Regions from separate parts of the Ruminococcus sp. 1001713B170207_170306_F1 genome, predicted to be linked through region 3. Evidence: predicted binding sites of a transcription regulator. Region 3 holds the regulator's gene; each other region holds the start of a gene.
What was found. Region 3 encodes HrcA, which represses chaperone genes, less so after heat shock. Its sites were predicted from a motif close to TGTTAGCACTCNNNNNNNNNGAGTGCTAACA; they were not measured.
Positions count from the first base shown of each region.

Region 1: htpG (molecular chaperone HtpG) is a predicted target of HrcA. The motif match lies at 9,003-9,033, and genes of this name have one in related genera.
Region 2: I4V84_RS03535 (Hsp20/alpha crystallin family protein) is a predicted target of HrcA. The motif match lies at 1,573-1,603, and genes of this name have one in related genera.

Region 1 is NZ_JADPEX010000015.1:92,222-102,915, reverse strand. It holds gene I4V84_RS10720 (dihydroorotate dehydrogenase) at 1-364, opposite strand, end outside; gene I4V84_RS10715 (dihydroorotate dehydrogenase electron transfer subunit) at 361-1,143, opposite strand; gene pyrF (orotidine-5'-phosphate decarboxylase) at 1,154-2,080, opposite strand; gene I4V84_RS10705 (dihydroorotase) at 2,126-3,421, opposite strand; gene I4V84_RS10700 (cold shock domain-containing protein) at 3,742-3,942, shown strand; gene I4V84_RS10695 (hypothetical protein) at 4,236-4,493, opposite strand; gene I4V84_RS20580 (DUF6783 domain-containing protein) at 4,565-4,681, shown strand; gene I4V84_RS10690 (DegV family protein) at 4,665-5,504, opposite strand; gene I4V84_RS10685 (DUF5721 family protein) at 5,698-6,201, shown strand; gene I4V84_RS10680 (sporulation initiation factor Spo0A C-terminal domain-containing protein) at 6,207-6,596, opposite strand; gene htpG (molecular chaperone HtpG) at 6,864-8,930, opposite strand; gene I4V84_RS19935 (hypothetical protein) at 9,274-10,694, opposite strand, start outside.
Region 2 is NZ_JADPEX010000003.1:71,914-82,607, reverse strand. It holds gene I4V84_RS03540 (3'-5' exonuclease) at 1-685, opposite strand, end outside; gene I4V84_RS03535 (Hsp20/alpha crystallin family protein) at 1,026-1,460, opposite strand; gene I4V84_RS19785 (hypothetical protein) at 1,757-2,884, shown strand; gene I4V84_RS03525 (SufD family Fe-S cluster assembly protein) at 3,058-3,981, opposite strand; gene I4V84_RS03520 (ATP-binding cassette domain-containing protein) at 3,981-4,712, opposite strand; gene I4V84_RS03515 (NifB/NifX family molybdenum-iron cluster-binding protein) at 5,115-5,957, shown strand; gene I4V84_RS03510 (FeoA family protein) at 6,436-6,654, shown strand; gene I4V84_RS19780 (GGDEF domain-containing protein) at 6,766-7,230, shown strand; gene I4V84_RS03505 (GGDEF domain-containing phosphodiesterase) at 7,276-8,709, shown strand; gene I4V84_RS03500 (MATE family efflux transporter) at 8,860-10,230, opposite strand; gene I4V84_RS03495 (DUF5605 domain-containing protein) at 10,380-10,694, opposite strand, start outside.
Region 3 is NZ_JADPEX010000007.1:94,798-105,491, forward strand. It holds gene I4V84_RS06570 (glycoside hydrolase family 43 protein) at 1-1,229, shown strand, start outside; gene uvrB (excinuclease ABC subunit UvrB) at 1,549-3,537, opposite strand; gene I4V84_RS06580 (chromate transporter) at 3,788-4,363, shown strand; gene I4V84_RS06585 (chromate transporter) at 4,360-4,929, shown strand; gene I4V84_RS06590 (TIGR00730 family Rossman fold protein) at 5,022-5,564, shown strand; gene hrcA (heat-inducible transcriptional repressor HrcA) at 6,009-7,049, shown strand; gene grpE (nucleotide exchange factor GrpE) at 7,078-7,728, shown strand; gene dnaK (molecular chaperone DnaK) at 7,844-9,727, shown strand; gene dnaJ (molecular chaperone DnaJ) at 9,883-10,694, shown strand, end outside.

The DNA of each region.
Region 1 (10,694 bases), on a different contig from region 3:
TATCTACTGGCTCATTTCCAAGACGTTCCACAACCTCACAGTAGTCCTCTGTGGTCTTTCCGCATACATTTACAATGATCTTCGTATCGAATTTCTTCAGAAATGGAATATCTCTCTCACAGAAAACATCGATTCCGGGATTCTGAAGACCGATAGCATTCAGCATTCCTCCTGTGGTCTCTGCCACACGGGGCGTAGGATTTCCAGGCCACGGCACATTTGCCACGCCTTTTGTCACGACTGCACCAAGATTATTCAGGTCTACAAATTCACTGTATTCCGCACCGGAACCAAATGTTCCAGATGCAGTCATTACTGGATTTTTCAGAGTCACTCCTGCAAGATTTACGCTCATTTTGCTCATAACTCCACCTCCGTACTTCTGAACACCGGGCCGTCTTTACATACGCGCTTATTGTGTACATGAGAATGGGCATCCGTTTCTGTGGACTGGCATACACAGCCAAGGCAGGCACCGATTCCACAAGCCATGCGCTCTTCCATGGAAACCCAGCAGGGGATTCCCTTCTCCAGTGCATAGGCCTTGATGGCGCGAAGCATAGGCTTAGGTCCGCAGGCAAAAATCACGTCTGCTTCCAGGTCATTCTCCCGGATCGCATCCATTACATTTCCTTTGGTTCCGGCAGAGCCGTCTTCTGTTGCAATGTATACCTCACCATTTTTTTCAAATTCCTCATTTAAAAACAGCTCATCACGATAGCCAAGAACTGCAATCTTCTTAGCATCCAGCTGCTTCATGGTCTCCAGCATAGGCGGAACACCGATTCCTCCGCCCATAAGGAATACCCTCCTGCCAGCAGCCTCTTCCAGTGGAAATCCATTTCCAAGAGGTCCAAGAAGTTCAAGCTGTGCACCTGCATGTAGTCTGGAAAAGCTTTCTGTACCTGTTTTCGGACCTGTTACACGATAGACAAGGCGAAGTGCACCTTTTTCTTTATCAATCTCACAAAGACTGATAGGACGTGGCAGCAGTTTGCTTCCATCCTGTGTATAAACGGAAACGAACTGTCCAGGCTTCGCATTCCCTGCAATGGTCTTTGTCTGAATCCACATGCTGTAAATGTCTTTTCCAATACATTCCTGGCTGAGGACTGTACAGGTTTCTTTTACCTTTGTACCCATTTTCTTCCTCCTAGCGGTTCTCAAGTGCAGTGCTGATATCAAGAATCATGTCTTTCACTGCCTGACGGGAAGCATCTGCATAGTTCGCTTCACCAAACTTTGCGTATTTTTCCTGCTTGTAAGCTGCAATAATTCCTCTGGAGGAATTTACGATAGCGCCAAGACCATCTTTGTTAAAGAAATGTACAAGATCTGCACCCTTCCCCCCCTGTGCGCCATATCCTGGTACCAGAATAAAGGTTTTTGGCATAAGTTTTCTTAATACTTTGCCCATTTCCGGATAGGTAGCACCTACAACTGCGCCTACATAGCTATAACCGTCTCCCATAAGCTCATCTCCCCATTTGGCAACTTTCTCACCAACCCACTCATAGAGAGGACGTTTTTCAATTATTCTGTCCTGGAACTCACCGCTGGACGGATTGGAGGTCTTAACCAGAACAAAAATTCCTTTTTTCTCTTCTTTACAAACATCCATGAAAGGCTTCACTCCGTCTGTTCCAAGATATGGGTTTACAGTTGCAAAATCCTCATTAAATGGAACATAAGTCTTGCTTCCTACCTGAACCTTTCCAAGATGTCCGACGGCATAAGCTGCAGATGTGGAACCGATATCACCACGTTTAATATCTCCAATTACTACAAGGTCTTTTTCCTTGCAATAATCTACAGTACGCTTGTAAGCCATAAGTCCCGGAATTCCAAACTGTTCATACATAGCGATCTGCGGCTTCACAGCAGGAATCAGATCATATGTGGCATCCACAATTCCCTTATTGTACTGCCAGATTGCTTCTGCAGCACCTTCCAGAGTCTCTCCGAATTCCTTAAATGCAGCTTCCTGGATCTGCTTCGGAATATAATTCAGCATTGGGTCAAGTCCTACTACAATAGGGGCTCCGGTTTTCTTGATATTGGCAATAAGTTTGTTGATCATGGGTGTTTCCTCCTTAATATGTTTTCCTGGAAATTTCATTTTTTCTTATTTAGCAGCAGAATCCTTGTACACAATCTTACCGTCGCAAATAGTGTATAGAATCTTTCCTTTCACCTCTTTGCCCTCAAATGGGGTGTTTTTGCCTTTGGAAACAAAGTCTGCTTTGTGAATGGTATATGGATTCTTAATGTCCGCGATTATCACATCTGCCGGATGTCCTTTCTGTAAGGTTCCACATGGCAGGTTCAGAATCTGAGCCGGATTGTAGCTCATCTTCTCTACAAGCTGGGAAAGAGTGAGGATTCCAGTCTCTACAAGAGCGGTGTAACTAAGTGCAAAGCTGGTCTCGATTCCCACAATTCCGAAAGCTGCGGTTCTCATGGAACCGGTTTTGTCTTTCTGGGTGTGTGGGGCATGATCCGTGCTGATTACCTGAATGTAGCCCTCTTTCAGACCTTCAATCAGCGCATCCACATCTTTCCTGGTACGGAGAGGCGGATTCATTTTATAGTTTGGATCATCTCTTTCAATATCATCAGATGTGAGTATAAAATGATGGGGGCAAACTTCTGCTGTTACATTCTCAATGCCTTCTGCCTTTAACATTTTCATCATAATTGCAACACCTTTTGTAGAACAGTGGCAAAGGTGCAGCTTAGCGCCTGTCTCAATGGCAAGCAAAGAATCTCTTGCCGCAATGGTATCTTCTGTGGAATTGCAGATTCCCGGAAGCCCAAGGCGTTTGGCGTTTTCATCCTCATTCATGCAGCCGTTTCCACGAAGAGACATATCCTCACAGTGGTCAAAGATAGGAAGTCCGGCTTTCACGGCTTCTTCCATCGCCTGCTTGCAAAGGCTTGCTTTCATAACAGATTTACCATCTTCGGAAAGAACAGGTACTCCTGCTGCTGCCATGCCTGCAATATCAGAAAGCTCCTCCCCAAGTTCTCCCTTTGTCATGGCTCCTGCCTGGAGCACATGAATAGCGGAAACCTGCGCAGCTTTATTTTTCACATAGTTTGCACGGTCAGGGCTGTCAATAACCGGTGTGGTGTTCGGCATCGCCACTACAGTAGTCACACCGCCTCTTGCAGCTGCATGGGAACCGGTTTCAATGTCTTCCTTCTCCGTCTGTCCAGGATCACGAAAATGTACGTGAAGATCCACAAGGCCTGGCATTACTACCAGTCCCTTAGCGTCTATAATCTTGTCATCTTTATCCTTTGCTTCCAGCTTCTCTCCCACTTTTTGGATTACGCCGTCGTCCAGATAAACATCCGCAATTTTATCAATCTGAGCAGCCGCATCCACAACACGTCCGCCTCGAATCAGAATACCCATTTGGTTCTCTCCCTTCTGGTATAACGTAAACTTTATCACAACCTATCATACACGAATTTTTTCATTTAATAAAGAGTTTTTTTCCCTTCCGTCATTTTTCCTTATATCTTCCATCCAATTATATTTTTTGTTGCACAATTTTAATTATCCTTGACTTTTTTTAGTTCAGGTTATATAATCAATCCATGTCGAAGATTATTTAATGTAAAATCACTAGTTTTTAGAGATTATATATTTACATGATATAGTCTGTAAAATCTGGTGATTTTTTTCGCCAGAACATCTTTTTAATTTTTTATTTTTTATGGAGGTAACTCAAAATGAACAAGGGCACTGTAAAATGGTTCAACGCTGAAAAAGGTTATGGTTTCATCACAGGAGAAGACGGAGCTGATGTATTCGTACATTTTTCTGCAATCAATGGTGAAGGCTTCAAATCTCTTGAAGAAGGCCAGGCTGTAACATATGACTTAACAGAAGGCGCTCGCGGAATGCAGGCTGCTAACGTTACTAAGTTATAATTGAAGCAACTGAAGCAGAAATTTCCCCTCGGAATCATATCCGGGGGGAATTTTTTATGTAATAAGAAATCCCCTCAGAATTTCCTATTATAAAAAAATCCCTACCTGGCAGGATTACACTGCAGCGGAAGGGTAAATATCGCCCAAGACGCCCCACCGTAGGCGGAGAGTCCTGTAGACAGGATTCTTTTTATTGTTATTATATAAACAAAATGGGGACAGATTCGAAATCCATCCCCATCGTTTTAAGCTACCTCAGGCAGTTTTTTCTTATATTTTCTTATATTTCATACTTATTCCGCCTCTGGATCTGCACTAAGTCCATTCAGATAAGAATCCAGTGCAGAAGTATCCATAACAGTCTCTGTCGTCACAGTCTCCTGACCTTCTGTAACTTTTCCGTAAACAGAATAACCAATCCAGCATACAGCAACCATACACGCAACAAGCGCTGCCAGTTTCTCAATAGTAAGGATCAGTTTCTCCTTTTTCATAATTTTCTCACGGTTTGCTTTTTCTGCTTTATAGGCATCTACTTTCTTCTGACTCATAGCCGCACGTCTCCTTTGGGATAAAATATCAACTTAGATGAGTATATCATATTTCCCAACAAAATGGAAGTATGTTCACTTACAGTTCACAAAAACGCCTCGCGCGGACAAAATATACCGCAAAGTGGGGCGTGCAGATTGCGGGAATGATTTTTCAAACAGGCTCTAGCATCAGACAGCTACAATAATTCCTCCATCATTTGCATACATACTGCTGACACCGGCTGTGTCAAGAACCACAATATCAGCCAGCTTCATCTTCTCCTGGATGGCTTCTTTAAGCATATTTGCTTTCTTCGGGCTGTTGCAGTGGGAAATAGCAAGAATTTTGTTCTCACTGTTTTCTGTCACTTCCACAATTTTATCCACCATTTTCACAAGCGCCTTATTCATGCCTCGTGCCTGATCCAGCTGGCAGATCGTCCCCTCCGGAGTAGATCCCATGATCGGTTTGATCTTAAGGGCTGTTGCCACAAGCGCTTTCACACGGCTGAGGCGGCCATTTTTACGTAAGGTTTCCAGATTCTCCAGCACAAAAAAAGTGTGCTGTTCTTCAATATATTTATTCACAACGCTAACAACATCCTCAAACGGAAGGCCGGCATCTTCGCACTGTGCAATTTTCATTGCAATCAAAGTCTGCCCTATAGAAGCAGAACAGGAATTGAAAACATGAATCTGAACGCCTTTCTTCTCCTCATGAAGAAGACTTGCTCCAAGCACTGCACTGTTATAGGAACCACTGAGTTCAGAGGAAAGAGTAACGCAATATATATGTTCAGCTTCGCAGTCAAATGCCTTTCTGTAGCTCTCTGGCGACGGGCAAGCTGATTTCGGACATTCCGGGCAGGCGGCAACTTTCTGTAAAAAATCTGCCTGGTTAAATGTCTCATCATCTATTATATTCTCACTTCCAACAGTCAGTGTAAGCGGTACGGAAGCAAATCTTTCATCCTGTTTCCACTGCTCCAGAAGTTCTCCACAGCTATCTATCACAATTTTATAACTCAATTATATCGTCCTCTTTTCCGTAATATGTAGTTTTAAATACCACATCTATATTAACACATTACTATGTGTTTGAAAAGAGTTTTTTCTTCCATTTTCCCCCAAATTGCTTTATAATGGTTATTGTTCATCAGCAACTGATTTTCATATATTGATGTCGTCGACAGGCGACATGCCCTTTAGAAAGGAGGTCCCTATGCTCGCTTTAAAAATCACTGACCAGAAGAATTTTACCAATAAGCTTTTTCTTGGAGATACCTTCGATCTCTTCTGGCTAAACCAGGCAGAGATCATTACCAGCAATGTTTTTTCCATTGACGGCAAACTCCAAACTGATTTTTTCGATAATGACGAGCAGGAATTTTTAGCTTCCAGCCACCGTACATTCTCTCTCTGGAAAGAAGTAAAACCATTTTGTTATTCTGTTATCCGTGGAAAAAAAGCGCCTCTTTCTTTCAAAATCGTGCTTCAGTTTTCTCCGAACAAGACCGCTGCATTATTGCAGAGTTCTGCATTTTCACTTTCTCCCGAACTGATAACAGGTCTGTATTTGAATCTCCAATATAAGAATAAGACCTTGTTTTGTATTACCGGAACATCTATGAAAACCTTTCTTCCCGGTAAAGAACTGGACCACCTTTGGGAGCAATATGTGATGGATTTTTTTCATCGCAGCGGATTATCTGTAGAAGAAGTTTAATCCTGTCAGAATAGGTTCTCCATTAATTTTCCAATAGAGTTATTCTGGCATTCCACGTCTGGAACCTTGCTTTCTTTTTCATCTCCCAGATAAAAGGCGATCATATCTACAAATTCACTGTTGGTAGGTCTGTATTCCAGAGGATATCCGGCAATCTCTTCCAGTCTTTCCCGATGATTTTCCCAACATACATTTACAATTGTACGAATATCATGCTCAATATTAGATGGCTTGGATTTAAATTTCTTTGCAAGCCTTGGATAAATATCTTTTGTGATCTTCATTGGTCTTTCCTGAAATTCCATTGTCATGCGTATGGCTTCCGCCACAAAATAATATCCTTTATATTTCGATGTCGCACCAAGTTTGCGTATCGTGCCGTATACCTCTCTCATTTTTGTCCCTCCCACAATAAGTTATACTTCTGATTCTGCATCTGCAGTCAGCCCTTGATTTGCCTCTACATATAATACGAGTTAAATTTGCCTTTTTTAGCATTTTGAGACGAAAATTAAGAAAATTGTAATATTTTTTAGAGATTTCGAGATAAAATTCTATAGAAAAACAGAATAACAGGATAACCTTTTCCAATTTTTCATATAAAAAGGACAGGCGTCCTAAATGCAATACTCATTTATGCGTCTGTCCCTTTTTGTCATAACTTATTTTGTCAGCATAAGCAGAATTTCATTGCTTCTCTGAACAAATCTGGTCATCTCTTCCGGTGAAAGCTGTTTATGGCTCAGCATGGCAAGATCATACAGTTCCTCGCAAATAACCGGGGTCTTATCAGAATCCTTGTTGTCTGCTACAAACTGAACCAACGGATGTTTCGCATTCAGAACCAAAGTTTCCTGACCACCAAACATAGATGGATCCATGCCGTACATATTATACATCTTCATCATATCCTGCATACGACGGCTCTCTTCAGAAAGGGTCATCATAGCAGCAACTTTTTCATTTTTCAGATTCTCAACCTTCACTTCCAGTTTGTCATTCTTCAATGCATCTCTGAATACTTCTGTAAGAGTCTTGGAAGTCTCCTCGTCAGCAGCTTCCTCCCCACGCAGTTCTTCTGTAAGATCTGCATCAATTCTCTTAAACTGGATAGTCTGATTCTTCTGCTCCAGATGGGAAATAAAAGCGCTGTCAATATTGTGTTTCAGAATAACAGCATCCTTCTTTGCCTCACGGAACATGTTAATATACTGACTCTGCTGAACCTCATCTGTTACATAGAAGATAGTAGTCTTCTCAGGCTCTTTCTCGTCTTTCGCGCCGTCCTCTTTCTTCTCTTCTGTGGATTCAACAGTCTCTTCTGTCTTAGTCTCATCTTCTGGTTTCCTGTTCTCTTCGATGCAATCTTTCAGAGTCAGATATTTGCCATCAATGTTCTTGAAGAGGATATAATCATTCATCTTATCTGAGAACTTACTGTCCTTAATGCAGCCATATTTGATAAATGGACTGATATCATCCCAGTATTTCTCGTAGGACTCACGGTCTGTTTTACACATTCCGGTAAGCTTGTCCGCTACTTTCTTTGTAATATACTCGGAAATCTTCTTCACGAAGCCATCGTTCTGCAGTGCGGATCTGGATACATTCAGTGGAAGATCCGGACAATCAATTACACCTTTCAGAAGAAGCAGAAATTCTGGAATTACTTCCTTGATGTTATCTGCGATAAATACCTGGTTATTGTACAGTTTGATCGTACCTTCAATGGAATCATATTCTGTATTGATCTTCGGGAAGTACAGAATACCTTTCAGGTTAAACGGATAGTCCATGTTCAAATGAATCCAGAACAAAGGCTCCTTATAATCCATAAAGACTTTACGGTAAAACTCTTTATATTCCTCATCTGTACAACTGTTTGGATGTTTCATCCACAATGGCTCCGGATCACTTAAAGATACCGGACGTTTGTTGATTTTTACTTTATCTTTCGCAGGAGATACTTCTACGACTTCTTTCTCACCTTTGTCGTTCTCTTTCTCCTCAGTCTTGGCCTCCTCGTGGATACGCTCTACAATTACATCATCATCACGAAGCTCAGCCTCATCAATGGTCTCATACTCCTGCGGTGCATTTTCCTTAGACAGATAGATATTTACCGGCATGAAAGAACAATATTTCTCAATAATCTCTCTCATACGATATTCGTTGGAAAACTCTGTACTCTCATCATTTAAAAACAGAGTAATTTCAGTACCAACTGTAGTCTTATTGCCTTCCTGCATATCATACTCTGTACCACCATCACAGGTCCAATGTACTGGAGCAGCGCCCTCTTTATAAGAAAGAGTATCAATATGAACTTCATCTGCTACCATAAATGCTGAATAAAAGCCAAGTCCAAAATGACCGATGATCTGATCATCCGTGGTCTTATCTTTATATTTGGAAAGAAACTCAGTAGCTCCTGAAAAAGCAATCTGTGTAATATACTCTTCCACTTCATCGGCCGTCATACCAAGACCTGTATCAATAAACTTCAAAGTCTTCTCTTCCGGATTCACAATAACTTGTACTTCAGCTTTGTAATCATCCGGAAGTGTGTATTCACCCATAACATCAAGTTTCTTAAGCTTCGTAATTGCATCACAACCATTGGAGATTAACTCTCTTGCAAAAATGTCGTGATCAGAATATAACCATTTCTTTATAATTGGAAAAATATTTTCACTGTTAATTGATAAACTACCATGCTTCTCAGCCATGCAGCTCACTCTCCTTTGTCTTCTTAATTATACAAACTATAGTAATACCAAACTGACTAAAAGTCAAGGAAAATTTAGCACTCATTTTAATTGAGTGCTAGTAATATTACTGTTCACTGGTAACATTCCGCGAGGTGTTTTTTGTGAACAAAGTTCACAGAAAACCCGAGAATCTCAGCGCGAAATCATGCGAATGCATGATTTCTGTGCATCGCGAAGCGTGTTACTGGTCACGGAGTGAACAGTAACCTAGTAATTATTATTAAAAGAAGGGAGACCATTTCTGGTCTCCCTCATTCGTTCTGCTCTCATTCACAATTACTGTTTATTTGAGAATCCACTATTATTTTTTCTTATTGCGGTAAACAAGAATTCCTGCAATTAAGACAATCGCAACGATCAGAATAATTACAAATGGGAGGATTGGAGTATTATCCCCGGTCTTTACTGCATTCTTCTGATTTGCATCTGTTTTGTCTGCAGCCGGTGTCAGAGTCTGATTCGGTGCAGCATTTACAGTGAAATTAACCTGCTTGGTATCCTGTGTTCCAGTGTTTACCCAGTTGCTTCCATCAAACTGCTGCTGATTATATGTGACAGTCAAAGTATAATTTCCATTCTTGCCCATGCGGAAAGTTGCAGAATATGGTGCGCCGTCCCAGCTTCTTGCCTCAAGGACCTCCCAGTTCAGCGGCTGATATCTTACATCTCCCTTAATCGGATTTTCAATATCCATACCTGCGCCAACTGCAGTGAAAGTAATCTTGGTTTCTGTAGTATAGTTTCCATCGGAGCTGATTCCTGTGATACTGTTATTCCCTGCATCAGATACAATCGATCCACGGCTTACAGTGACATTAACAGATACTACAAGGCTCAGGTTATCCGGATTTGTAACACCGTCTGGAAGAGCAACAGTACCTTTCACAGAGAACTTCTGTGCTTCTGTACTGTTCTGATTATATGCACTGCCCTTTACATCCCATTTTACAGAGGCATTCATATCGCCCTTGTTTGTAGTAATCTTAACAGTAGATGGAAGCTGCAGTCCAGCTGCTGACTTCTCAACCCCGTTTGCCAGACTGATATCAGATACTTTGCCTACAGCTGTAAGCTTGGCAGCAGCTTCTGTTACTGTAAAGCTTACTGGAATATTCAGGTAATCTGTCTGATCTGTCTTAATGGAAACAGTCTGTGTATAGGTTCCTGCTGCCAATCCAACTGCCGGTGCAACAGTAAAGGATACAGACTGGTTTGCATTTGCCTCTAATTCTGAAGCAGACGGAGCACTTACTGTAAATTCGTTTCCGCTTACACTTACAGCAATACCGGTTAATTTCACATTTCCAGTATTGGATACATTGATTGTAACTGCAGCCGGTGCTTCTTTGTAACCAGCTTCTTTACTGTCGAATTTCACTTCGGAAATGTCGGTAGTAAATGAAGGAGCTGGAGTAATCTCCGGAGTCACTTCCGGGGTGACTTCTGGTGTTACTTCCGGAGTTACCTCTGGGGTGACTTCTGGTGTCACTTCTGGAGTTACCTCTGGGGTGACTTCTGGTGTCACTTCTGGAGTTACCTCTGGGGTGACTTCCGGTGTCACTTCTGGAGTTACCTCTGGTGTCACTTCCGGGGTGGTTTCCGGTGCAGCTGGTTTCTCTGCTGGCTGCTGATCTGTATTCGTATCATCCTGCTTCTGCTCAGCTACTGTAAGCTTTGCAATAAAGGAAACCTTTACACCTTCCTCTGTTTCATAAGTGATCG
Region 2 (10,694 bases), on a different contig from region 3:
CTTCACGGTCCTTCATGGCTTTTTCCCGGGAATAAAATTCACGGGACACATATTTATCGTAAGCCGGGTAGGATACGTGGATCTCTTCCCGTTTACTCTTAGGGTTCTGGTATACGTCCAGGGATGAGTTAGGAAAAATATACTCGTCTTCTATTTTCTGGAGAATACATGCGGTGTAATAAGCATCTCCCAGAGCGCGGTGGAAGTCCATTTTCTTCTCTACGCCCATTTTATCTGTGGCAAATTCCAGGGCACGGCGCTCGTCGTTTTCCTCGTAGCGGATGGCAAATAATTTCTGCACATCATAATAGGTCACCGGACCTTTGATTCTGGAAAGCCTGCCATAGTATTTCATATTCCGCTGCAGCTCCATCACATCCTGATTTCCCCAGGTGAAGAAAATATATTCTTCTCCACACCAATCCAGAAACTCTGTAACTGCCTGTGGAAAAGGGGTTCCGTTCTGCAGATCTTTATAATTCATATGAATTACTTCATGGATACTGTCATGAATCCAGTTATACACCTGGGGCTTGACCAGACGCTGAAAGCTGTCCACAATTTCTTTCTTTTCATTCAGTTTTACGGCGCCGATTTCTATGATCTCAAAAGGCAGACGGCTGTTGGACCACCTTTTTCCCCCTGGGCTCTGGTTCCATTCCAAGTCAAATACAATGTAATTCATGGGTAAATTCCTTCTCTTAAAACATTGTTACTGTTCACAACGCTTGCAACAACATTTTGTTTTTTACAGTCAGCAATAATTCCAGACAAGTATAACAGACAGGTGAAATGATGTAAAGACATAAGAAAAAACCTGCCGGTGGGTAGCCGGCAGGAAATGAGGGGGTATGAAACAAAATCTATGTAAATTAGAAAATCGTCTTTAAATGAAACACAATCTATATGAAAGAAGCTGTTCACAGTATTCAGTAATTATTTACGCCAGCCGCCGCTTCTATTTCACGGCTGGCGCACATATTTTATGTCAGTCTATATCAGTCCAAAAATCTATTTTACCAAAATCAGCCTTCAATAGAAATAAACTTCTTCTCTTCCGGCACTTTTTTCTTCGCTTCCTTCGGGAGGGTAACAACCAGAACACCGTTGTCATATTTCGCATGAATGTCCTCATGCTCCAACTCTTTTCCTACATAGAAACTTCTGGAGCACTGTCCGGTGTAACGTTCTCTGTGGACATATTTACCATGATTGTCCTTCTCATCTTTATTCTCAGTTCTGGAAGCCTGGATGTTCAGGTAACCATCCTTCAGCTGAATCTTCACATCTTCTTTATGAAATCCCGGAAGGTCCATGCTCAGCTCGTAGTTGCCATCCACATCCTTAATATCTGTCTTCATCAGTTCTGTGGTTCTGTAACCTCTGTTCGTCTCTCTTTCTACAGGTAATCTCATCCAATCATCAAATAAATCTTCTCCAAAAATACTAGGCATTAACATAATCCATTCCTCCTTATATTGTGAACACTTACGTGTTTAATTAACATTCTCAATGAAACTGGAAGATTTCTTTTTCTCTCTTCCTTTGTTCTGTATGTAATATAACACATATTGTTAGCACTGTCAAGAGGAGAGTGCTAATTTCACATTTTTTTCACATTTATCTTAAATAAAAAACTAAATTTGTGTCCCTTTTCACATTTTCCTTTGTGAATCTCCAGAAATTCTGGTACAAACGGACTGTCTCTCCATTTTCCTCTACTGCATCTGTATTTCCAGTGATTGTATTGTAGATCATGGCAAATGCCAGATTCTCCGTTGCCCCGGCATATTACACTGGTTCCGAGGTAACTCCTGAAGTGACAATTACCCACAGTGGTAAAACCCTGGTAAAAGACAGGGATTTCACTGTAACATACCACAACAACATTGAACCAAGCAGCTATTACAATTCTCCGTGGGTTGGAATTGACGGAATTGGAAATTACCAGGGGTATGTAACCAAATCCTTTACTATAAACAGAGCTGACATCAGCAGCTGCACGGTTACGCTTTCCGATGAAAGCCTTACCTACACAGGCTCCTCTTTACGCCCAACCGCCACAGTAAAAAGCGGGGACAAGGAATTAACCCTGAACCAGGATTATTACGTTTCCTACAGAAACAACTGGGATGCAGGTACTGCTTCCGCAATCCTCACTGGAACTGGAAATTATACTGGTTCCGTTACGAAAGACTTTACCATTAAACCATTGGATATCAGCCGCTATTCCGCTTCCCTTTCCCAGTATTCCTACACCAGTGACGGAACAGAGAAATGCCCGAATGTTACCGTTACATACGGAGACAAGACACTTGCGGCAGGCACTGATTTCACAGTTTCTTATAAAGATAATGTGAAGGAAGGTACTGCTACTGTAACTATTACTGGAGCTGGAAATTACACCGGCATTATTAACACAACCTTTACGATCACAGCTGCTCCTGGCAAGGATGACTCGGACGCAGGAAAAGATAATCCTGGTAAAGATGATTCTGGTAAAGATGATTCTGGTAAAGACGATTCTGGTAAGGATGATTCCGGTAAAGATGACTCTGGTAAAGACGATTCTGGTAAAGATGACTCCGGTAAAGACGATTCCGGTAAAGATGATTCTGGTAAAGATAACTCTGGTAAAGACGATTCCGGTAAAGATAACTCCGGTAAAGATAACTCCGGTAAAGATGATTCCGATAAAGGCAACCAGAACAGCAGCATGAAAAAGGCGAAAACCCTTACCGTAAAAGGCTCTGCTACACGCGCAACCTTAAAGAAACTGGTTTCAAAGAAAAAATATTATGTACGGATCCGCACCTACAAAGTTGTAAGCGGCAAAAAATATTATTCCAAATGGAGTTCCAAAAAATCCGTAAAAATTAGATAATGTCAAATGCCAGGCAGCGTCTTTGAACGACGCTGCCTGGCATTTTTTGATAAATCTTCCAAACCAACCAGAAGATTCTATATTCTCTGTATAACTATTCAGCACCTTCACAGTTACACCCTCCGCGAAATAGTACATACCTACTGAATAGTTATTTTTCTGTTTAAGTTTTCTCAACTCAGGAAATTCTCAATGATCACATTTTCCGCCTCAGCTTCCGTCATTCCAAGAGTTCTTAGCTTCAGAAGCTGCTCATCGTTAATTCTTCCAATAGCGGCCTCATGAACAATTGCAGCATCCACATGCTTCGCCTGGATTTCCGGGATAGAACCCACCTCTGCATGATCCATAATAATGGAATCACACTGGATATGTGCGTGACATTTGTTCTTTCCAACAGCCTTCGGATGGAAAACCTGGGAAGAATTTCCCTTTCCAACAGAACGGGAAATAATCTGTGCAGAAGATCCTGCTCCGTTCATACAGACTTCAATATCAGACTCCGCTTTCTGCTCCCCATCTGTCATCAGACGTTCCAGAACAAACAGCTTGGAATCTGCATCCATTGAAACATTTGTGGTACGGATTGTGGAGTCAACACCTTTGATCTGAACGGTATCCAGCGTAAATACGGAGTTCTCACCAAGCTCAATATTGGTTACCGGATTCAGCACTCTGCTTCCGGTTCCATTCCCCTCTCCGTAGTGTTTTTCCTCGTAATGTACATTGGCATTTTTACCCACATGGAAGGTATGAATACCATCGTGACGACTGTCATTGCAGCCACTATTGTGGATTCCGCAGCCTGCAACAATGTCAACATCTGCACCGTCTGCCACATAAAAATCATTGTAAACCAGATCGGTCATTCCAGATACACTTACCACTACCGGGATGAAAACCTTCTCTCCCTTTGTCTCCCCGTCAATGAAAATATCGATTCCCGGCTTGTCCTCTTTTTTCTTTATTTTGATATGTTCGCTGTCGCCGTGACAGATGGAAATACCATTCTGACGAAGATTAAAAGCACCTTTCTGTGCAAAGCCTTCGCTGATCTTATCAAGCACACCCTGGGTTGTTTCTTCTACTTTAACCATCAGCATTTTCCTCCTTCATTCAGACATTTCTGACATTTTTCCTGCTGAAATAAGGTTGGGAAAACGTCTTCTTTGGTACCATATTTCTTTACTTCACCGTCTTCAATTACCATGATCTTATCTGCCATATTGATGATTTTTTCCTGATGGGAAATCAGGATCAGGCACTCCTTTTTCTCACGATGAATCTCCTCAAAGCGCTTGATCAGCATGGAAAAGCTCCACAGGTCGATTCCTGCTTCAGGTTCATCGAAAATGCTTACTTTATGAGATTTCGCCAAAACTGTGGCAATCTCAATTCGCTTCATCTCACCGCCGGAAAGGGTTCCATCCAGCTGACGGTTCAGGTAATCTTCGGAACAAAGTCCTACAGCGGAGAGAAGGTCACAGCTCTCTTTTTCCGTTAAATTCTTTCCTGCTGCAAGAGATAACATTCTTGCCACGGTCATACCTTTAAAGCGGGGTGGCTGCTGAAATGCATAGCCAATTCCCGCATTTGCACGATGATCAATATCGTATCCTGTAATGTTCTCATCATCCAGATAAATTTCTCCGCTGTCTGCTTTCTCAATGCCAGCCAGTACCTTGGCCAGGGTGGATTTTCCACCTCCATTTGGTCCGGTGATTACCAGCATTTCTCCATCCTGAACATCAAAACTGATGTGATTTACCAGACAGCGCTTTTTCCCTTCTTCATTCACTTCAAAAGTCAGGTTCTTTACTTTCAGCATATTCGTACCTCTTCTGTTAATTTTACATTACTGCTCCAATTGTGCCCGAAATTCCAGAAAAAAATTGCTTTTGAGCAGTAACGATTTTATCTCTTCTTGGACTGTACTCCAAATAAAAAAAATTGTCAACCACGACCTTCACAGCAACGCGCTTCGCGACGCACAGAAACACGAACCTTTTTGTGACAGGCACAAGAAATAGCGTTTGCTACGCAAACTTAGTTCTCTGGTTTTCTGTAAACTTTATCCACCAAAAACACCTCGCAGAGCGTTGCAAATGAATAGTAACAAAACTATACCATATTGGAGCAACTTTGAATAGCGCTCAGAAAATAATAGTATTGAATTTTCTCTTCTTCTGGTTTATAATCGACATATGTCGAAAACAAGGAGGTGACATATATGCCCAGACCGCCCAGATGCCGCAGAATCTGCCAGGCACCCCAATATGAATCTTTTTCTCCAGAAGAATGTCCCAGAGAGTCGGAAGCTGTCACTCTGACTCTGGATGAATATGAAGTCATCCGTCTGGTAGATCTGGAGAAGAAAACTCACGAACAATGTGCTGCCCAGATGGACATTTCCCGGACAACTGTCACGGAAATTTATGAAACTGCCCGGGAAAAAATTGCCCGGTGCATCGTCCTTGGACAGCGCCTTGTCATAGCCGGGGGAAATTACCGGCTCTGCGAAGGACGGGAGCATACGCGCTGCGGGAAATGCTGTTGCCGAAAGGAATCTAAACAGACTCCGCTTACCAGCTTAGACCTTTCACAGGAACTGCCAGCCGCTGACCGATTTAATAGTTCACTTTCTAAATCAAATTTACAAAATGAAGGAGATATCATTATGAAGATTGCAGTTACTTATGAAAATGGAGAAATTTTTCAGCACTTTGGACACACAGAAGCATTCAAGATCTATGACATTGCAGACGGCAAGGTTGTAAATGCCGAAGTAGTCGATACCAATGGAAGCGGTCACGGCGCACTGGCTGGATTCCTGGTTACACATGGCGTAGATACCCTGATCTGCGGCGGTATTGGCGGCGGTGCCCAGAATGCACTTGCCCAGGCTGGAATCCGTCTTTTCGGCGGAGTTTCAGGAAATGCAGACGAAGCTGTAAATGCACTGCTTGCAGGAAATCTTGGCTATAATCCTGATGTACATTGTAATCATCACGACCATCATGGAGAAGGACACAGCTGCGGCGATCATGGCTGCGGAAGCCATTCCTGCCATTAATATCTGCCACAGATTTGACCAGAGCGGTTAATTGACTGTATTCGTAAAAAAGACTGATATAATAACATACCAGACTCCAGCAACAACCTCCTGAAGTACCAGTATTGTTTATATCAGTCTTTTTTGTACGCTCTGTTCACTAAACGGCAATGTCGCCTGCCGGTGACATTGCCATATATGGAAGTCAGCAGTTCCTTGCCTGTGGTGCTCCCTCAGCCTGCATCTTCTCCTTCGTCTTCTTCAGTGAGACAACCAGTCCCGCAAAAATCAGAACAGAACCAATGATTGATGACTCACGTAAAATAAAAGTCTGATTTTCCTTACTTCTGAAAATACTTATTTCCGGTATTACTCACTCCTTTTTCTGTAGATATCAACTGAAAAAATTTCTCAAAAATGTATTTTCTATACCATCTGTATGAAATGCGTGTTATACTATGTTAGTCTTTGCTAACGTTATTTAAAGGAGGTCGTTACAATGCCTTTAAGTTTAACTGAGTTTAACCATTTTTATATCATTAATAAGGTGTGCGGACTGGAAAAACAGCGGCATTATCTGGAATCCCTGGGCTTTGTCCCAGGAACGCAGGTTACGATTTTATCAGAATTACACGGGTATTATGTGGTTATGGTAAAGGGTAGCAAAATCGGCCTGGATAAGGAGCTTGCCAAGAAAATTATTGTATACGCAGGCTAATTAAAAAACAGAGAGTAACTGTTCAGTATCTTCACAGTTACGCCCTCCGCAAAATGCTGTCTTCCAAATAGTTACAAGTGAAATATCAGGCACTATATACTGGAGAAATGTATGGAAAGAAACAAAACAATTATGAAACTCTGCTACCTGCAGACAACATTTTATATTGTATTTTTGACTGCATTAATTACCCGTCACAGACGCGGAATAAGTCAGAAAACCTTTGCATTTCTGATTATTTTATCCCTTGTGGGATGTGCAGTTTCCCTTACTTTAGGAGATTATCTCAGAAATATGATCCGAAGTTCCGGCTTTGACGTAGCAGGCGTCCACGATAAAAAATCATTGGAAAAGAAGCTGCAACAGCTTCAGAATGCAGACGATACATTAAATGTGGGTGTCATGATGTTCGATCTGAACAATCTGAAAAAGATCAACGATACATATGGTCACGAACAGGGGGATGTGTTTATTCAGACCTTTGCTTCTTACCTGACACGGATACTCACTGAAGATAGTTTTCTCGCCAGATTCGGAGGCGATGAGTTCGTGATCGTGCAAAATCACGCCACCTAGTCTCAGCTGGAGCAGATGAATATTCAGCTCCAATCCATGCTAGATGTGTATAATCAAACAGCTGACCATCCTATCAGCTATGCAGTCGGATACGATATCAGCTGCAAAAATCACTACTACCTGATCATGGATCTTCTACAGATTGCCGATCAGAAAATGTATCAAGACAAGCGTTATAAAAAGGAACAAATGGCAAAAAAGCCACAGGAGTTTTGCCGGAATCGACTGGCAGAAAGTATCTCTACAGAGTCTTTGAAAGAGAAACTTTTTACTATTTTAAATAATAGCAACGGTGAAAAAAAGTATGCTTTTCTAATGACAGATGTAAGCAATTTTCACCTTATTAATGACTATTGGGGGTATGAAACCGGGACTGGTATTCTGAATTTTATTCTGAAAAAGATGGAACTTTTTCCACAAACCTTGTTTGTAAACAGGTATCATTCAGACATTTTTGTAGCTGTTATAGACATTACCGGAGCGGAGCATACAGCTGTTAAAAACCGAATTATTGAGTCTAACAAGCAGACTACAAAAGAAGTTCTGTCTGCTTATCCTGTAAATTATCTTTCCCTGAACACTGGTATTTATTATCTGGAAAACATGGAAATTCCAGGCGAAGAAATTATTTCTCACTCCAACATTGTACGCATAAAGGCGAAGGATAAGCTTTGCGGTGTGTGCGAATATACAAAAGAAATTGCCCTTGCTGAGCAGAAACGTGCAGACACTATTCACTCCTTTAAGGAAGCACTTGGGAAGAAAGAATTTCAGATTTATTTCCAACCAAAAATCAGCGGAAGGGAGCAGAAAATTGCCAGTGCAGAAGTACTTGTCCGTTGGCAGAGAGCAAATGGAGACCTGTGGTTTCCAGATAGTTTTCTTCCTATTTTGGAAGAAACCGGGGAGATTGAAGCTCTGGATTATTATGTTTATGAAACAGCATTTCAATGGCTGGCAGACAGACGGGAAAAAGGGCTTAAGCTGTTGTCTCTGTCCCTGAATGTATCTCCGGTTCATTTTCGGAAAATCCACACATTCACAGAAAAGGTTTCGCATTTAATCCAGAAATATGAAATTCCCTCTCAATATTTAGTTTTTGAGATTACGGAATCTACTTATATTCATAATATTGAGGCGGTTAATCACATGATCCGCTTCTTCCATGAAAAAAACATTCGAATCTCTATGGATGATTTCGGCTCTGGATATTCTTCCCTAAATACATTAAAGGATATCCTGTTTGACGAGGTAAAAATCGACAAGAAATTCCTTTCAGATAGACTCACAGAGAATGGAAAAATCGTGCTGCAGGAGATTTTTCATCTGTTGAAAAGGACTAATAAGTTTATTGTATGTGAAGGTGTGGAAACTAAAGAAATGGTAGACTTTCTGGTGGCAGAGGGATGCGATGAACTGCAGGGATATTATTATTATAAGCCCATGGAAATGGCAAAATTTGAGCAATTAATCGGGTAAAATATCCCCAAAAGTGGAGTGTGCAGCTTGCGGAAATGATTTTTTAAACACGCTCCAACCCGGACGACAGCCATAGATGAGCCATGAATTTGCTCATGCAAACATGGCTCATTCATGGCTGCTATCCGGGACTTTCATTGTAAAACACCTTTATTTCTTCATAGCCACAAGCTCTCTTCTTGCGAACAATATTGCCAATACAAACGCAGCTGCATCTGCGATCGGTCCTGCATACATAACTCCGTCAATTCCCATTATCAATGAGAAAACAACGATCAGAGGCATAAGAAACAGCACCTGTCTGGTCAGGGACATGACGATTCCAAGCTTTGCTTTTCCGATAGATGTAAAAAATCCTGAGGACATTGGCTGAATTCCATTTGCAAAAGTCATAAACATAAATATCTTCAGATAGCGTTCTGCGAACTGGAAATAAAGGTCACTTCCGGTTCCGAAAATGCTTACAATCTGGTGGGGAAATAACTGGAAACAAAGGAAAAATACGGTTGCAATCGCAGTACATGCGATTACAGAATAACGGTATGCAAGCCTTACCCTGTCGTATTTTTTTGCTCCATAATTAAAGCCCCAGATTGGCTGACAGCCTTGGGAAATTCCAATACAAATTGCCATAAACACCTGATTTACTTTTGAAATAACTCCTACACATGCAATTGGAATATCACTTCCATAGACAGATAAACCGCCGTAATAACGTAAAATATTGTTTAGTACAATCTGAACAATTGCCATAGCGATCTGATTAATGCAGGATGCCATTCCGAGAGAAATAATAGCTTTCAGGCACTCTGAAGAAGGCTTTAACATGCTCATCTCCAGATACATTTTACGAAATTTTCCAAAGTATATAACCACTAAAATTCCGGAAACAACCTGTCCGATCACCGTTGCCCAGGCAGCACCCTTGATTCCCCAGCCAAACCAAAAGATGAAAAGGGGATCCAAAATTGTGTTGATAATGGCACCTGTAAGAACACAGGTCATAGAATATGTGGGACTTCTGTCTGCACGGACAATATGATTTCCTCCAATGGATAATGCATAAAAAGGAAGTCCCACAGCTGTGATGCCAAGATAATCCACCGCATAAGGCATAACATCTGTCGTTGCACCAAATAAGCTTAGGAGCGGACGCAAAAACAGAAGTACTGCCACTGCCAGAATCACACCGGTAATCACCAGTGTGGAAAGTGCAGTTCCGGCTATGGAGCTTGCCTTCTTCTCTCTTCCGGCACCCATTTCCAGATTGTAATTGGAGGCGCCTCCAATTCCCAGAAGCAGTGCCAACGCCGTTGCAATAGTTGTTACAGGAAATGCAACATTTGTAGCCGCATTTCCCAGCATCCCCACGCCCTGGCCAATAAAAATCTGATCCACTATATTGTACAAAGCACTGACCAGCATGCTGATAATAGCTGGAATTGCAAATTTCCCAATCAAACCACCTACCGGAGCCGTTCCCAATGGATTTTGCTCCTGACTGATGTTTGTTTCTTCCAAAAAATCTCCTCCCCTGTTTAAGAGTATTTCTGTTTATTTCTCATAAATTCTGATATGAATCATAACAAATTCTGAAAAACGATTCAAGAATTTTATGCTCAAAAAGCCCAGCTGCATACACAACTGGGCATTTTGTATGAATATGGTTATTATTTCGCTATCTGCAGGCGCACCGCCATATACTCTTTCCCCGGCAGCTTTACTCGGAACTTTCCTTTATGAATTCCTCCATCTGTAATAGTCATTTCCCAGGTATCGATAATTTCCACCTGATACTCTGTAGTATCATCAAAGTAGAAATCCCGGAAGCCCGGTCGCATAAAGGAATAATAGTAAATAAAATAATCTTTCCTTGCCGGGAAACCGGCAACGCGGCAGGCAACCTCATCCCATTTGCAGGGCATAGGTTCCACACCAAGTCCCGGTGTTTCTTCCATGATTTTTGCAAGAAATCTGATACGCTC
Region 3 (10,694 bases):
ATCAGGGAGGGATTGATCCTACTTTGCTGTTTGATGGTGAAGATGTTTACTTCGCCTCTACTTCCAGAGATAAAGATGACAGGGATGGAATTTTTATGTGTAAAATCAATCCATACACAGGAGAAAAGCTGTCCGAAAGTGTATGTATCAGTCATGGATGCGGCGGAATCTGTCCGGAGGGACCTCATATTTACAAGCTGAATGGAAAATATTATTTGCTTCTTGCAGAGGGTGGCACAGAATATGGACATATGGTTACCATGCAAAGAGCAGATTCTCCATTTGGACCGTATGAGGCGTGTCCCCATAATCCGATTCTCAGTCACCGGGATAATCCGGATGGCTCTATTTCCTGCACTGGACATGCTGATCTGGAAGTAGATCAGAATGGAAACTGGTGGCTGGTTTGTCTGGGAATCCGGCCTTCTTGCACTCCGCAGCGAGGTCTGAAACTTCATCATCTTGGAAGAGAGACCTTTTTAAGCCCTGTAATCTGGGATAAAGAGGGTTGGCCGGTTGTTGGAAACGATGGCAGAATCGCTTTGGAAATGAAGGGACCACTTCCAGGCGACCAGGTGCAGCCGATATGCCGGGATTTTACAGATGATTTTTCGGAAGAGAAATTCAGCCTGCATTATAACTGGGTTCGAACTCCGCATATGGAAAATTATGTGCGTGATACCGCTGCCAGACGGCTTATTTTGAAAGGAACAAGCGTAACTTTAAATGACACGGATACTCCGACATGGGTCGGAATCAGGCAGAAGGAATTTGATGTTGAGGCAGATGTTGTGGTGAGTTTGAAAGGAAATTTTTCAGATGCCTGTCCGTTTTCCCAAGACAGCAACGTCAAAGGTCTAAATAAAAGAGTGGGACTGGGTACATTCTACAATCAATTTTATCATTATGAAATTTACTTAACCAGAGAGGGCGGACAGTACAAGGTTTGTTTTTCCAGGCATATTCATGATATGTTTGCAAGAACAGCTGAGAAGGTAGTATCCTCTGGGGAAAATATTCATTTTCGTATTATCGGTAATCCTCTGGAATATGATTTCTGGTACAGCGAAGATGGAAAATACTATGAGAAGCTGGGCAGCGGTTCTACTGCAGGGCTGGCTACAGAAGGAACTATGTACATGAGTTTTACCGGAACTTATATCGGAATGTTCTCAGAAAAGGCGGAAGGGCATTTTAGAAATTTTTCAGTGAAGATAAATAAAAATTAATTGCTGAATAATCAAGGTTAACGGAACCCCCTGCCGGGCGGGATCGCACTGCGGCGCAAATATAAATGTGGCCGGAGGCGATCCGCTGCAGGCAGAGAATCCTGTAAATTGTGACGTACATCTTACAGAAATCCTTTTCAAACAAAGACTGTGGGAAAAAGTCTGTAAATAAGATTCTTCTATGATATGCAAGGGTGATGAGCCTGAAAATTAGGCTTTTCACTCTTCAAACACGCTTTAATCAGATCGTGAAGCGCTCTCTTGAAGCTGATAAATAGTGCCAAATCTGACTGGCAAAATGCATGGGGAAATCGAAGGATTACTTTTCCGCATCTGCAAGATTTTTCTTCAATTCTATCATTTTATCACGCAGCTCTGCTGCCTGCTCGAAATTCAAGTCTGCAGCAGCCTGGCGCATCTGTTTTTCCAACTGGGAGATCAGGTTCTTCAGCTCTTTTTTGCTCATGGATTCCGGATCCTTCTTCAGCTTCACTTCAGTTTCAGCAACTGCCTTGGAAACTGCAATCAGATCACGGACTGCCTTCTTAATAGTAGTAGGAGTAATTCCATGCTCTTTATTATAGGCTTCCTGGATTTCCCTGCGACGGTTGGTTTCCTCAATGGCATTTCTCATGGAATCCGTCATCACGTCTGCATACATGACAACGTGTCCTTCGCTGTTTCGGGCAGCACGGCCAATGGTCTGGATCAGGGAAGTCTCAGAACGAAGGAAGCCCTCCTTGTCTGCATCCAGAATAGCAACCAGAGTGATCTCAGGAATATCAAGTCCTTCTCGCAGAAGGTTAATGCCTACAAGCACATCAAATACATCCAGACGCATGTCGCGGATGATTTCTGCACGCTCCAGGGTATCAATATCCGAATGAAGATAACGGACACGGATTCCCACATCTTTCATATACTGGGTAAGATCCTCGGCCATTCGTTTGGTGAGAGTTGTGATCAGCACTTTGTTTTTTCTGGAGGTTTCTTTCGTTATTTCAGAAATCAGGTCGTCTATCTGTCCCTCTACAGGGCGCACCTCCACTTTCGGATCCAGAAGACCGGTAGGACGGATGATCTGCTCGGCGCGGAGAAGCTCATGGTCGTATTCATAATCTCCCGGGGTAGCAGATACAAACAAAACCTGGTCAAGTTTATTCTCAAATTCTTCAAAACTCAGAGGGCGGTTATCCTTAGCAGAGGGCAGACGGAAACCATAGTCTACCAATGTCTGTTTACGGTTCTGGTCGCCAGCATACATAGCGCCAACCTGTGGGACTGTCTTGTGCGACTCATCAATAATAAGAAGAAAATCATCCCCGAAATAATCCAGCAGAGTATAAGGCGGCTGCCCTGGCTCCAGTCCGGAAAGATGACGGGAATAGTTCTCAATACCGGAGCAGAAGCCGGTTTCTTTCATCATTTCAATATCAAAGTTGGTACGCTCGGAGATACGCTGGGCTTCCAGAAGCTTGTCTTCGCTTTTAAAGTAGTCTACCCGTTCTTTTAATTCCTCTTCAATGGCAATGGCTGCTTTCTGAATCTGCTCCGCTGGTACTACATAATGGGAAGCAGGGAAAATACCGATGTGCGCAAGCTGACATTTGATTTCTCCGGTGAGCACATCAATCTCAGAGATACGGTCAATCTCATCTCCGAAAAACTCCACTCTGACAGCGGTATCTGAGCTGTTAGCCGGAAAAATCTCCAGAGTGTCGCCACGGACGCGGAAGGTACTTCGGTGGAAGTCCATTTCATTTCGGGTGTACTGAATGTCGATCAGCTCCCGGATAACCTCATCACGATCCTTAGTCATGCCAGGACGCAGGGAAATCATCATGTCCTGAAATTCCTGAGGAGAACCCAATCCATAGATACAGGACACAGAAGAGATGATAATAACATCTTTTCGCTCTGACATGGCGGCAGTGGCAGAAAGACGGAGCTTGTCAATTTCATCATTGATCGCAGAGTCCTTGGCAATATAAGTGTCAGAAGAAGGCACATATGCTTCTGGCTGGTAATAATCGTAATAGGAAACAAAATACTCCACCGCATTCTCCGGGAAGAATTCCTTAAACTCACCGTATAACTGTGCTGCCAGAGTTTTATTATGGGCCAGGATCAGAGTAGGCTTATTCAGCGCCTGAATAACGTTTGCCATAGTAAAAGTTTTACCAGAGCCGGTGACACCAAGCAGCGTCTCAAACTGATTTCCCTCTTTAAATCCCTTTACCAGTTTCTCAATAGCCTGTGGCTGATCGCCGGTTGGTTTATACTCGGAATGTAATTCAAAATGATCCATATGAGTCCTTTCTTTTATAAAATCAAACACGCTTTAACTGTTTTCAGTATAGCATCCTTTTTTATAAAAGTACAGCAGAATCGAATATTTGTTCTGCCTTCTGAAATGCCAGAAGCATTCCAAAACTTTAATTGACAGACATACCTATAGTGCGTTATCTTAAAAAAGAAAAGCGTGATTGTTCATGACCTGACCAGTAACACGCTTCGCGATGCACAGAAATCATGCAGAATTATTAGGAGTGCTGGAAATGGAAGAAAAACAAAAGAATAAAAGATATGTGCTGAGAAAGCTTTTTTTTGCCTCGTTATATCTTAGTACGTTTACTTTTGGCGGCGGATATGTGATCGTTACTTTATTGAAAGAGAAATTTGTGGATCAATATCACTGGATCGATGAGGAAGAAATGCTGGATCTGGTGGCAATCGCACAGTCATCTCCAGGAGCAATTGCAGTAAACGGAGCAATTGTGGTGGGATACAAGCTTGGGGGAATACCGGGAATGCTGCTGTCGGTTCTGGGGGCTATTATTCCGCCAATGGTGATCCTGTCCCTGATTTCCTTGTTTTATGATGCATTCTGCTCTAATTATTATATAGCAGCTCTTTTGAAAGGCATGACTGCCGGCGTAGGTGCTGTGATCATTTCTGTGGTATACGACATGGGGAAAAACGTGGCGAAATCAAATGACTGGGTAAATGTGGTTATTATGGTCATCAGTTTTTGTGTAAGCTATTTTCTGAAGGTAAACATTATTTATATAATACTTATTGTGGCTGTATTTGGATTTGCGCGTACACTTGTGAAGGAGGGCAGCAAAAAATGATTTATCTTCAGCTCTTTTTCAGCTTCCTTCAAATTGGTGCATTAAGCTTTGGAGGTGGATATGCAGCAATGCCTCTTATACAGGAACAGGTAGTGACTATGCATGGCTGGATTTCCATGGAAACTTTTTCGAATCTTGTGACCATTGCAGAGATGACTCCTGGTCCTATTGCAGTAAACTCCGCAACCTTTGTAGGAACCAGGATTGCTGGTCCTGGTGGCGCAGTGGTGGCTACTCTTGGCTGTATTTTACCCTCCTGTATAATTGTAACCCTGCTGGCATATATTTACACGAAATACCGGAAAATGTCCCTTCTCCAGGGAACTCTTACATCCCTTCGCCCGGCGGTTGTGGCCATGATCGCCAAGGCAGGAGTTACCATTTTAGTATCATCTTTTTTTATAAATGGTGCAGTGGAACTGTTTCGGGAAAACATATGCATTCGAATGGTGGTGTTCTTTACTGCCGCACTGGTGCTTTTAAGAAAATTTAAAATGAATCCTATTCTGGTGATGGTTTTGTGCGGTGTGGCAAATATGGTGTTTTGCGCGGCTGCCGGAAGCTGACTGGAAAAGATATGCCAGCTGACTTTCGTATATGGTGCTGCCGCAGGTAGGCTGCACCTGTGTTTAGAAGAAAAAATAAGGGGGATAACAGATTGAACATATGTGTATATGGCGCTTCAAGTGCACTGCTTAAAAACATTTATTATGAAAAAACAGAAGAGCTTGGAAGAGCAATGGGAAAAAGAGGTCACGGTCTGGTGTTTGGCGGCGGGGCTACCGGAATGATGGGAGCAGCAGCCAGAGGCGTGGCAGCAGAAAATGGTTACATACTTGGAATTGCTCCCCGATTTTTTGATCAGCCTGGAGTTCTGTATGAGAAATGCACGGAATTTATTTTCACAGAGAATATGAGAGAGCGCAAAAAACTTCTGGAAGAAAAATCAGATGCTACGATCGTAGCACCTGGCGGAATTGGTACCTACGAGGAATTTTTTGAGATTTTTACCTTGAAAAGCCTGAAACGTATTGACCGCCCAATTGTGCTGTATAACATTGACGGATATTATGACAAGATGAAAGCATTGCTGGAGTACACAGCAGAAGAGAAATTCATGGATTTTTCCGTGCTGGATCTGGTAGTCTTTCTGGATGAGCCGACAGCAGTTCTTGACTATCTGGAAAATTATAAAAAATAGAGGCTGCTATTCAGCAGGGGCTGTTTTGCGAAACATATAACTGTGAAGGTGCTGAACAGTTACAAAACGGACATGTCGCCTATGGGCGGTATTCCTATATAGGAAAGAAGATGCCAGGGAAAATTTTCTCAAGGCATCTTTTTCATTTATGCGGCAGCAAACATAAGACTGCGTTGGCAGATACCTGATAGTATCCTTGCTGTCCAAAAAAAGTATTGCAGTAAGGAGAATTTAGCCAGAATGGTAAAGTATAGGGTAAAAACTATCAAAAAAGATGAAAAAAATTTGTAAAAAATATTGACAAAAGGAATACTGAGGTGTATCTTAAGAACATAGATGTTAGCACTCCTAAATAATGAGTGCTAACAAAAGGAATTCGAAGAAGCCAGACGGAAATCAGAATCAGGTTTGACCGTCTGCTTTTCAGGAAGGAGCAGATATTTCATGGATGAAGTATTAGATGAGCGCAAACGGAAAATACTGAAAGCAATCATCAAAACTTATATGGAAACAGGTGAGCCTGTAGGCTCCAGAACTATTTCCAAGTATCCGGATCTGAATGTCAGCTCTGCTACTATCCGAAATGAGATGTCCGACCTGACGGATATGGGCTACATCGTACAGCCCCACACCTCAGCCGGAAGAATTCCATCAGATAAAGGCTATCGCCTTTATGTAGATGAGCTTACCAGGGAGAAGGAAGCCGAGATCGCAGAAATCCGTGATCTGATGATTGAGAAATCAGATAAGATGGATAAGGTGCTCAGGCAGGTGGCGAAGGTTCTTGCCACGGATACCAATTATGCGGCTATGGTTGCGGTTCCCCAGTATAAGGGAAGCACCCTGAAGTTCATTCAGCTTTCACGAGTCAATGAGCGGCAGCTGATTGCCGTAGTTGTATGTGAGGGTAATGTCATTCGGAACCAGATCATTAATATTGATGAGGAGATGGATGATCAGACGATCCTGAAGCTGAATCTTCTTCTTAACACGAACCTGAACGGCGTACCCATCCAGGATATTAATCTGGGCATGATTGCTAGATTAAAAGAACAGGCGGGTAGCCACAGCGGTGTGGTTGCAGATGTGCTGGACGCAGTTGCAGCTACAATTCACGTGGACGAAGAAGATATGAAAGTATATACGTCGGGAGCGACCAACATATTTAAGTATCCAGAGCTTGCAGATACATCCAGAGCCAGTGAGCTGATTTCTACTTTCGAGGATAAGCAGGAACTTGCGGATATGGTCCGTGAGGAAATGGGAGACTCGGAGAACACAGGAGTTCAGATATACATCGGGGATGAAGTTCCGGTACGTACCATGAAAGACTGCAGTGTGGTCACAGCTACTTATGAGCTGGGAGATGGAATGCGTGGAACTATTGGAATCATCGGTCCCAAGCGAATGGATTACGAGAATGTAGTGGACAGCTTAAAGAAATTAAAAGTCCAGCTTGACGAAATGGTAAATAAGAAAACCTAGAAAGGCGGTTGAAAGCGTGTCAGAAGAAATGAATAAAGAAGCCGAAGTACAGGAAGAAGCAGTTGACATTCCGGTAACAGACGGAAGCGAAGAAGAGGCAGCAGATACAGCCCAGACAGCAGAAGAGGAGACTTCCGAGGAACCTGCACAGACAGAAGAAACTGAGCAGTCAGATCAGGAAACCGAATCTCAGAAGGAACCGGAAACCAAGACAAAAACTTCTTTCTTCGGTAAGAAGAAAAAAGAGAAAGATAAATTTGAACAGCAGGTCGAGGAGCTTACAGACAGACTGAAGCGCAGCATGGCTGAATTCGATAACTACCGTAAAAGAACGGAGAAGGAGAAATCCAGCATGTACATCATCGGCGCCAGGGACATCGTTGAAAAAATGCTTCCGATCGTGGATAACTTCGAAAGAGGTCTTGCACAGGCACCGGAGGATGATTCATTTGCAGAAGGCATGAAGATGATCTACAGGCAGATGATGACAGCTTTTGATGAGATGGGTGTGAAGCCAATCGAAGCTGTAGGTAAGGAATTTGATCCGAATCTGCATAATGCAGTGATGCATGTGGAGGACGAATCCGTTGGCGAGAACATCGTCGTAGAGGAATTCCAGAAGGGATATACCTACAAGGATTTCGTTGTAAGACACAGTATGGTAAAAGTTGCTAATTAACAGAAAGCAGCTTGGAGAATCAAACTTCATCGACATTTTCTAAAAACAAAGTATAAATGTTACTGTTCGTGTAATGGACAGCAACCATGAATTTTTAAACAGGAGGAAAATTATCATGGGAAAAATCATTGGTATTGATTTAGGTACAACAAACAGCTGTGTAGCTGTTATGGAAGGTGGACAGCCAACCGTTATCGCAAATACAGAAGGATCCAGAACAACACCATCTGTTGTAGCATTCACAAAGACAGGTGAGCGTCTGGTAGGTGAGCCTGCAAAACGCCAGGCAGTAACAAACGCAGAGAAAACAATCTCTTCCATCAAGAGAGAGATGGGTACAGATTACCGTGTAACAATTGATGATAAGAAATATTCCCCACAGGAAATTTCCGCTATGATTCTTCAGAAACTGAAAAAAGATGCTGAAGGATACCTTGGAGAGTCTGTTACAGAAGCAGTTATCACTGTTCCGGCATATTTCAATGATGCTCAGCGTCAGGCAACCAAGGATGCTGGTAAGATTGCAGGCCTTGATGTAAAACGTATTATCAACGAGCCTACAGCAGCAGCTCTTGCATATGGTCTTGACAATGAGAAAGAGCAGAAGATCATGGTTTATGATCTTGGTGGTGGTACATTCGATGTTTCCATTATTGAGATTGGTGATGGAGTTATCGAAGTTCTGGCAACAGCTGGTAACAACCGTCTTGGTGGTGATGACTTTGACCAGAGAATTACAGACTATATGCTTTCTGAGTTCAAGAGAACAGAGGGCGTTGACTTAAGCAACGATAAGATGGCTCTTCAGAGACTGAAAGAAGCTGCTGAGAAAGCTAAGAAAGAGCTTTCTTCCGCAACAACAACCAATATCAACCTGCCATTCATCACAGCAACAGCTGAAGGACCGAAGCATTTTGATATGAACCTTACAAGAGCTAAATTTGACGAACTTACACACGATCTTGTTGAGAAAACAGCAGAGCCGGTTCGCCGTGCACTTTCTGATGCAGGACTTACTGCTTCTGATCTTGGACAGGTGCTTCTGGTTGGTGGTTCTACACGTATCCCGGCTGTACAGGATAAAGTAAGACAGTTGACTGGCAAAGAGCCAAGCAAGGCCCTGAACCCGGATGAGTGTGTTGCACTTGGTGCTTCTATCCAGGGTGGTAAGCTTTCCGGTGAGGCTGGTGCAGGTGACATCCTTCTTCTTGATGTTACTCCACTTTCCCTGTCCATCGAGACAATGGGTGGTATTGCAACACGTCTGATCGAGAGAAATACAACAATCCCGACCAAGAAGAGCCAGATTTTCTCCACAGCAGCTGATAATCAGACCGCTGTAGATATCAATGTATTACAGGGTGAGCGTCAGTTCGCGAAAGACAACAAGTCCCTTGGACAGTTCCGTCTGGATGGAATCCCGCCAGCACGTCGTGGTGTTCCGCAGATCGAGGTTACATTCGATATTGATGCCAACGGTATCGTAAATGTATCTGCTAAGGATCTTGGAACAGGTAAAGAGCAGCACATTACAATCACAGCTGGTTCTAACATGTCCGAGTCTGATATTGACAAGGCTGTTAAAGAAGCTGCTGAGTTCGAAGCTCAGGATAAGAAACGTAAAGAGGCAATTGATACAAAGAACAATGCAGACTCCATGGTATTCCAGGTTGAGAATGCACTGAAAGAAGCAGGCGATAAACTGGATGCAAATGACAAAGCTTCCGTAGAGGCTGACTTAAATGCATTAAAAGATATCCTTGCTAAATATGCAAATACAGATGAGATCGGAGATGCTCAGGTCGCTGAGATCAAAGCTGCTCAGGAGAAGATGATGGAAAGTGCTCAGAAGCTTTTCGCAAAAATGTATGAAGCACAGAACCCACAGGGTGGTGCTGGTCAGGCAGGCCCTGGACCGGACATGGGAGGAGCTTCCCAGGGCGGTAACGAGGCTGGTTACGGCGATGATGTTGTAGATGCTGACTACAAAGAGGTTTAATTGAATAATAAGTTCCAATATTTCGGAACATGAAACTACAGCCCGGTCATGATTCATGACCGGGCAGTGGTGGTGAAAGACATATTACAGGAAATGCGCCGCTGGCGTCTTCCATAAGATAACCAAATACAAAAAGTTAGGAAAAGAAAGAAATCATGGCTGATAAAAGAGATTACTATGAAGTCTTAGGCGTTGATAAGAGCGCCGATGACGCTACATTAAAAAAAGCATATCGTCAGCTTGCCAAGAAGTATCATCCCGACGTAAATCCGGGAGATAAGGAAGCTGAAGCGAAATTCAAAGAGGCAACAGAGGCTTACAGCGTCTTAAGTGACCCGGACAAGAGAAGACAGTATGATCAGTTTGGTCATGCCGCTTTTGAAAACGGCGGCGGTGGCGGAGCAGGCGGTTTCGGCGGCTTTGATTTCTCCGGCGCAGACATGGGGGATATCTTCGGAGATATTTTCGGAGATCTGTTTGGAGGCGGCGGAAGCCGCAGACGTGCCAATAATGGACCTATGAAGGGGGCAAACCTGCGTGCACGCGTGAACATCACCTTTGAGGATGCTGTATTTGGCTGTGAGAAAGAACTTGAGATTACTCTGAAAGAGGAATGTACTTCCTGTCACGGTTCTGGAGCTAAGGCTGGTACCTCACCGGTTACCTGTCCGAAATGTAATGGTGAAGGACAGATCGTTTACACCCAGCAGTCCATGTTTGGCATGGTTCGTAACGTTCAGGTGTGTCCGGATTGTCATGGGACAGGTAAGATCATCAAAGATAAATGCCCGGATTGCCGTGGTACCGGATACATTTCCAATCGCAAGAAAATTAAGGTATCTATTCCGGCTGGTATTGACAATGGTCAGAGTATCCGTATCCGTGATAAAGGTGAGCCTGGCACAAATGGAGGTCCGAGAGGCGATCTGCTGGTAGAAGTAAATGTAGCACGCCATCCGATTTTCCA